Linked DNA regions of Longimicrobium sp.. The protein of the gene in region 1 interacts with the protein of each later gene in a pairwise test. Links are inferred from orthologs where the notes say so. Each region holds a gene or a part of one and is shown in the gene's direction. Other genes may lie near its edges.

The links.
Region 2: the proteins of obgE (region 1) and rplL interact in binary tests that used the Escherichia coli proteins (3 or more experiments, as listed by UniProt). The link is inferred for Longimicrobium sp. from one-to-one orthologs.

Annotation. Positions count from the first base shown.
Region 1 is NZ_DATBNB010000339.1:2,094-5,399, forward strand. The notes cover bases 270-3,265. They hold obgE (GTPase ObgE), read left to right. Parts: upstream 270-1,252; coding sequence 1,253-2,278; downstream 2,279-3,265. Other genes in these bases: VIB55_RS09580 (carboxymuconolactone decarboxylase family protein), read left to right, coding at 270-839; dprA (DNA-processing protein DprA), read left to right, coding at 2,413-3,265. In the rest of the region: VIB55_RS09575 (asparaginase), read left to right, coding at 1-238; more of VIB55_RS09580, read left to right, coding at 231-269; more of dprA, read left to right, coding at 3,266-3,306. UniProt on the Escherichia coli protein: An essential GTPase which binds GTP, GDP and possibly (p)ppGpp with moderate affinity, with high nucleotide exchange rates and a fairly low GTP hydrolysis rate.
Region 2 is NZ_DATBNB010000205.1:2,692-5,979, reverse strand. Bases 10-2,987 are described here. They hold rplL (50S ribosomal protein L7/L12), read left to right. Parts: upstream 10-1,295; coding sequence 1,296-1,679; downstream 1,680-2,987. Other genes in these bases: rplJ (50S ribosomal protein L10), read left to right, coding at 675-1,205; rplA (50S ribosomal protein L1), read left to right, coding at 10-670. Outside these bases: more of rplA, read left to right, coding at 1-9. UniProt on the Escherichia coli protein: The binding site for several of the GTPase factors involved in protein synthesis (IF-2, EF-Tu, EF-G and RF3). Is thus essential for accurate translation.

The DNA of each region.
Region 1 (3,306 bases):
GGGCGTGTACTGCGTGGGCAGCCCCGGCGCGGAGCTGGGGATCGCCCTGAAGGTGGAGGATGGGACCAATCGTGCGCTGGCCCCGGCCGTCGCGGGGGTGCTGCGCGAATTGGACCTGATTTCGGAGGACGACTTCGGGGCGCTTCACCGGTACGTGTTCCGCGAGATCACCAACACGCGCGGCGAGGTGACGGGCGAGGTGCACCCCGCCATCCGTCTTCGCGCGGCGGATGCCTGACGCGTCCGGCCGGGCGGCGCTCCTGCGCGTCGCCGCCGCCCTCGCCACGCGCGACACGGGGACCATCCGCGACGCGATGCAGTCCGCGGCGGCTTCGGCGGACCCGGTGGCGGTGGAGGAGGTGCTCCTTCAGTCGCACCTGTTCGTGGGCTTTCCCGACGCGCTGAACGCCATCGCCCTGTGGCGGAACGTGAGCGGGCGCCCGGCGCCGGACCCCATCCGCGAGGACCCGTCCGGCTGGGAGGCGCGGGGGGAGCGGGTGTGTTCCACCGTCTACGGCGGCAACTACGGAAAGCTGCGCGAGAACGTGCGGGGCCTGCACCCGGACTTCGACGGGTGGATGGTGACGGGCGGGTACGGACGGGTGATCGGGCGGCCGGGTCTGGATCTGAAGACGCGCGAGCTGTGCATCGCGGCGCTTCTGGCGGTGTGGAACGTGCCGCGCCAGCTTCACTCCCATCTTCGCGGTTCCCTGAACGCCGGCGCCACCGTGGACGAAGTGGACGAGACCGTCGAGATCGCCTGCGGGATGATTTCTGACGACCGGGCGGCGGAGGTGAAGGCGCTGTGGGGGGAGATTAGGGGCCGGGCGGGGGAGTAGGTCCCAGGCCGAGGCGAGCACGGGCGAATGAATTCGCTGCAACAACCACACGAAGTCCGCCTGCGCGGACTGGCTTGCCTGGGTGTGAGTTGAAGGGTGTGCGCGCGCCGGAATCCGATGCAGTTCTCCCCCTCTCCCGCTTGCGGGAGAGGGGGCCGGGGGGAGAGGGCAGCCGGGGAGTGCGCCGGAACGGCCGAAGCGTGCCGAGCCAAGCCAGGGAAGCCGTCGCGTGCGCCGCTGCCCCCGACACGCACCGGGCTGGCTCCCTTCCCCCACGCAGTTTGTGGGGGAAGGGCTGGGGATGGGGGGCGCCAGGGTCGCGCACAGGACTGGGCCATTCCGCACGTATTCATGCACGCGCCGGGTCGGACTGGCGGCGCGGCGACATATCCATTTCGGAGTGAGGCAGAGCGGTGTTCCTGGATTACGCTGAGATCAACGTGAAGGCGGGCGACGGCGGTGCGGGTGCGTCGTCCATGCGCCGCGAGTCGATGACCCCGCGCGGCGGCCCCGACGGCGGCGACGGCGGGCGCGGCGCCGACGTCATCCTTCGCGCCGACGGCCAGCTCACCACGCTGCTGGACTACCGATACCGCCAGCAGTACAAGGCCGAGAGCGGCCAGAAGGGCGCGGGCGCCAACTGCACCGGCCGCAGCGGCGAGCCGCTGGTGCTGCGCGTGCCCCCCGGCACCGTCATCCGCGACGTGGAAACCGAGGAGCTGCTGGGTGAGTTGCTGGAGGATGGCGAAGAGATCGTCATCGCCCGCGGCGGCAAGGGCGGATGGGGTAACGCGCGCTTTGCCACGGCCACCAACCAGGCTCCCCGCCGGGCCGACCCCGGCGAGCCGGGCGACGCGCGGCGCATCGCGCTTGAGCTGAAGCTGATCGCCGACGTGGGGCTGGTGGGCGAGCCCAACGCCGGAAAGAGCACGCTTCTCTCGTCCGTCTCGGCGGCCACGCCAAAGGTGGCGGACTACCCGTTCACCACGCTCACGCCCAACCTGGGTGTGGTGCAGCTGTCGGGGAACCGCTCGTTCGTCATCGCCGACATCCCCGGCATCATCGAGGGCGCGCACGAGGGCAAGGGGCTGGGTCACCAGTTCCTGCGCCACATCGAGCGCACCCGCACGCTGGCGCTGATGATTCCCGGCGACGCGCTGGAGCCCCAGGCCGAGTACGACAAGCTGCGCTCGGAGCTGCGCGAGTACTCCGAGGAGCTTGCCCAAAAGGCGCACTGCGTGGTGTTCACCAAGGCCGACCTGCTGCCGCCGGACTGGCCGGAGCCGCGGGTGGATGCGCCCGACGCCTGGGGCCAGTTCTCGATCTCGTCCGTCGCGCAGAAGGGGCTCGATCCCTTCCTGGAGGCGCTGTGGACCCAGGCCGCGGCCGCCCTGGCCGCGGAGCGCGGAGACGAGGAAGTGGAGCCTTGGCGCCCCTGACGCGCGCCGGTGGGGACACGTGTGGTCCGGGTTTTTGGCTGCCCCTTCCGTCCGGATCAACTGATAGGTAGCTTCGGCGGAGCGATCGTCCGCCGGACAGAGCGGACGCGGATTCCCGCCGTCCGCTCTTTCTCATGCCGCTGGCCAGCGCCGCCCTCGAAGACGTCGTTCGCATCGCCATCGTCCCGGGGATCGGGCCGGCGCGGCTGGCCGCGCTCATCGCCCGGTTCGGCTCGGCGGAGCGCATCCTTGCCGCGCCCGCGGCCGCCATTGCCGCCGTTCCGGGCTTCGGGCCCGAGTTCGCGCGGCGCGTGGCGGGTGCGGGCACGCCCGAGGGCCGGGCGAGGGCGCGCGAGGCGCTTCGTGTTCTCGCCGACGTCGGCGCCACGGCCATCACCTCCGAGGACGAAGATTATCCCGAGGCGTTCCGCGGGCTGGCCGATCCACCGTTCGTCCTGTACGCCGCGGGTGACCTCGGGCTGCTGCGCCGCCCGGGCGTGGGCGTCGTCGGCACGCGGGCGCCCACCCCGTACGGCCGCGCCTCCGCCGCGGGGCTCACGCGTGAGTTGGCGCGCGCGGGCTACGTGGTCGTCAGCGGAATGGCGAAGGGCATCGACGCGGTCGCGCATGCAGCGGCGCTGGACGCGGGGGGCGCCACGGTGGGTGTGCTGGGGCACGGCATCGACCGCGCCTATCCGCCCGAGAATCGCGGCCTGTTCCGCCGCGTTCGCGAGCACGGCCTGCTCATCTCGGAGCTGCCGCCCGGCGAGGAGCCGCTGGCGGGCAACTTTCCCCGGCGCAATCGGCTGATCGCCGCGCTCAGCGCGGGCGTGCTGGTGGTGGAGATGGGCGAGAAGAGCGGCGCCAAGCATACCGTGGATTTCGCGCTGGAGCTGGGGCGCGAGGTGTTCGCCGTCCCTGGTCCCATCGGCTCGGCGGCGAGCGCGGGAACCAACCAGCTGCTGAAGGACGGCGCCCGCCTGGTGACGTCCGCGCGCGACATCCTGGAAGAGCTGCACGGCGTTGGG
Region 2 (3,288 bases), on another replicon or contig:
CGACGCGCAGGCCCGTGTGCCCGAGGGATCGACGTTTCAGCCCGCCGAGGCCGTAAGCCTCGTCAAGGAGCTGAGCTTCGCCAAGTTCGACGAGACGGTGGAAGCCGCCGTCCGCCTTGGCGTCGACCCGAGGCACGCGGACCAGATCGTCCGCGGCGCCGTCGTCCTTCCCCACGGTACGGGGAAGACCGCCCGCGTGCTCGTGATCGCCCAGGGCGACCGCGCGCGTGAGGCGGAGGAAGCCGGTGCCGATTTCGTGGGCACCGAGTACGTCCAGAAGATCAAGGACGGCTGGCTGGATTTCGACGTCTGCGTCGCCACGCCCGACATGATGGGCCAGGTGGGCCAGCTGGGGCGCATCCTGGGCCCCCGCGGCCTGATGCCCACGCCCAAGGCGGGCACGGTGACGATGGACGTTTCGCGCGCGGTGCGCGAGATCAAGGCCGGCAAGATCGAGTTCCGCGTGGACCGCACGGGCAACGTGCACGTTCCCATCGGGAAGGTGTCGTTCGAGCCGGCGAAGCTGGAAGAGAACCTGAGCGCCTTCATGGACACGGTGATCCGGGCCAAGCCGGCGGCTGCCAAGGGGCAGTACGTGCGCGGGGTGACGGTTTCCAGCACCATGGGACCCGGCGTTCCGGTGGATGCCAACCTTTTCCGGCGGAGCTGAGCGGATGAGGAAAGACGAGAAGAACGTCGTCGTCACCGAGCTCCAGCAGAAGCTGGGCGACGCGAGCGCGTTCTACCTGACGGACTTCACCGGCCTGAGCGTGAAGCAGATCACCGAGTTCCGCAGCCGTCTGCGCAAGCAGGGCGTGGACTACGTGGTGGTCAAGAACACGCTGGCCATCCGGGCCCTCGACGGCCTGGAGCTGCCCGACATCGCGGGCTTCTTCACCGGCCCCACGGGGGTGGTGATCGGCCGCGAAGACGCGGTGGCGCCGGCCAAGGTGCTGGCCGACTTCGCCCGGGAGTTCGGCGACCGCCCCACCGTGAAGGTGGGCGTGGTGGACCGGAAGCCCTTCGACCCGGCGCAGGTGCGGCAGCTGGCCGACATGCCGCCCCGCGAGGTGCTGCTGGCGCAGATCGCCGGCGGCCTGCAGGCGCCCATGGCGCGCCTGGCGGGCGGAATGAGCCAGCTCATCGCCGGCTTTGCCCGCGCGGTGGACCAGCTCCGGCAGCAGAAGGAAGAGGCGGGGGCCTGAGGGCCCTTTCGCCCATGAGCACGCCGGCCCCGGGCCGGAACCGATCTGACATTCCTGTACGAACGAACGTAGACTAAAGGAGCCCCTGAGATGGCGACGCTTACCCGTGACGAGCTGCTCGACGCGATCGGCAACATGACCGTTCTCGAGCTGTCCGACTTCGTGAAGGCTTTCGAGGAGAAGTTCGGCGTGACCGCCGCGGCCCCCGTGGCCGTCGCCGCCGCCGCGACTGGTGGACCCGCGGCCCCGGCCGCCGAGGAGAAGACCGAGTTCGACGTGGTGCTGATGGCCGCCGGCGAGAAGAAGATCCAGGTGATCAAGGTCGTGCGCGAGCTGACCGGCCTGGGCCTGAAGGAAGCCAAGGACCTGGTGGACGGCGCTCCGAAGACGGTCAAGGACGGCCTGACCAAGGACGAGGCCGAGGCCATGCGCGCCAAGCTGACCGAGCAGGGCGCCACCGTCGAGCTGAAGTAACCGGGCGAGCCGGCGCGCGGACCCCCCCGGGGCTCCGCGCGCCGGACCGCGAAGCCGGCGCGGCCAGTGGGCCGCCCCGGCTTCCCTTTCCGGTTACTCCAGCGCGGCGGCACATGGCACAGAGCAGGACTACAATCAAATTCCGACGGACGGTACGCCGCCCCGCCGAATCGCATTCGGTCGGGGTCGTTTGCGCTTTTCCGAATCCACGCACGCTGAGAGGGAGACCCACTTGGCAACGCTGAACAAACCGATCGTCTCATTCGCCAAGCTGACGTCGGGGATGGAGCATCCCAACCTCCTCGACGTGCAGCTGAGGGCGTTCGATACGCTTCTCCAGACCGACGCCGCCGCGCGTGAGCGCGAGGACGTGGGGCTGGAGCGCGTCTTCAACGAGATCTTCCCCATCTCGGACGTCAACGGGAACTTCTCCCTGGAATTCGTACGGTACTCGCTGGGCGAGCCCAAGTACGACATGGAGGAGTGCATGGAGCGCGACATGACGTACGCGGCTCCGCTTAAGGCGACGCTCCGGCTGGTGGTGTGGGAGGACGTGGGCGACGAGCGCCGTCCCAAGGACATCATCGAAAAGGAAGTGTACCTGGGGGACCTGCCGGTCCTGACCCCCCTGGGCACCTTCATCATCAACGGCGCCGAGCGCGTCATCGTCAGCCAGCTGCACCGTTCGCCGGGCGTGGTGTTCGAAGAGAACACCCACCCCAACGGCAGCAAGCTGTTCAGCGCGCGCATCATCCCGTTCCGCGGGTCGTGGGTGGAGTTCACCCTCGACATCCACGACGTGGTGGCGGTGCACATCGACAAGAAGAAGAAGTTCCCCGCCACGGCGCTGCTGCGCGCGGTGGGCTTCAGCCGCGACGCCGACATCCTGGGCGTGTTCCTGAAGCGTGACACCGTCGCGCTGAACACGCTGGAGCAGGCCACGGGAAGCGGCCGCCGCGGCGAGGTGTTCCACGGCTTTTTGGCCGAGGACGTGCCGGACCCGGCCGTCCTGGGCCCCAACGGCCCCGTGCTGTACCGCGACATCGTGCTTCCCTCGACGGGCGAGGTGTACGAGCGCGGCCGCCGGGTGACCCCCGAGCTGTACGCGTCGCTCCGCGAGGCCGGCGTCACCACGCTTCCCGTGGTGGCTTCGGCGCTGGTGGCGCGTGCCGGCGACGAGATCAACGGCGACACGCTGGGGCGCATGCTGCGCGCCGGCATCGAGTCGGTGGCCACGTACCGCGCGACGAGCCAGAGCGGCTCGGCGCTGCGCGCCACGCTGGCCAAGGACCCCACCCGCGGCACGCTCGACTCGCTCTTCGCCATCCACAACCTGGTGCGCCCGGGCACGGCCCCCGCGCCCGACACGTGGACCGAGGAAGAGTTCCTGGCCGAGGGCGACACCATCATGCACGTCGCCGACTTCCTGGCGGCGTGGGCCGAGCGCGGCGCGCAGCCGGTGGACCCCATGTCGCGCGAGGGGCAGCGCTCGGTGGAGGAGCGCATGCTGCGCTTCGCCCAGGAGCGCGGCATTCGCTACGTGTGGGAAAGCTTCCGCGACGACCGCACCGAAAAGGCCGGCAAGCCCAGCCGCGTGCTGGTGTACGAG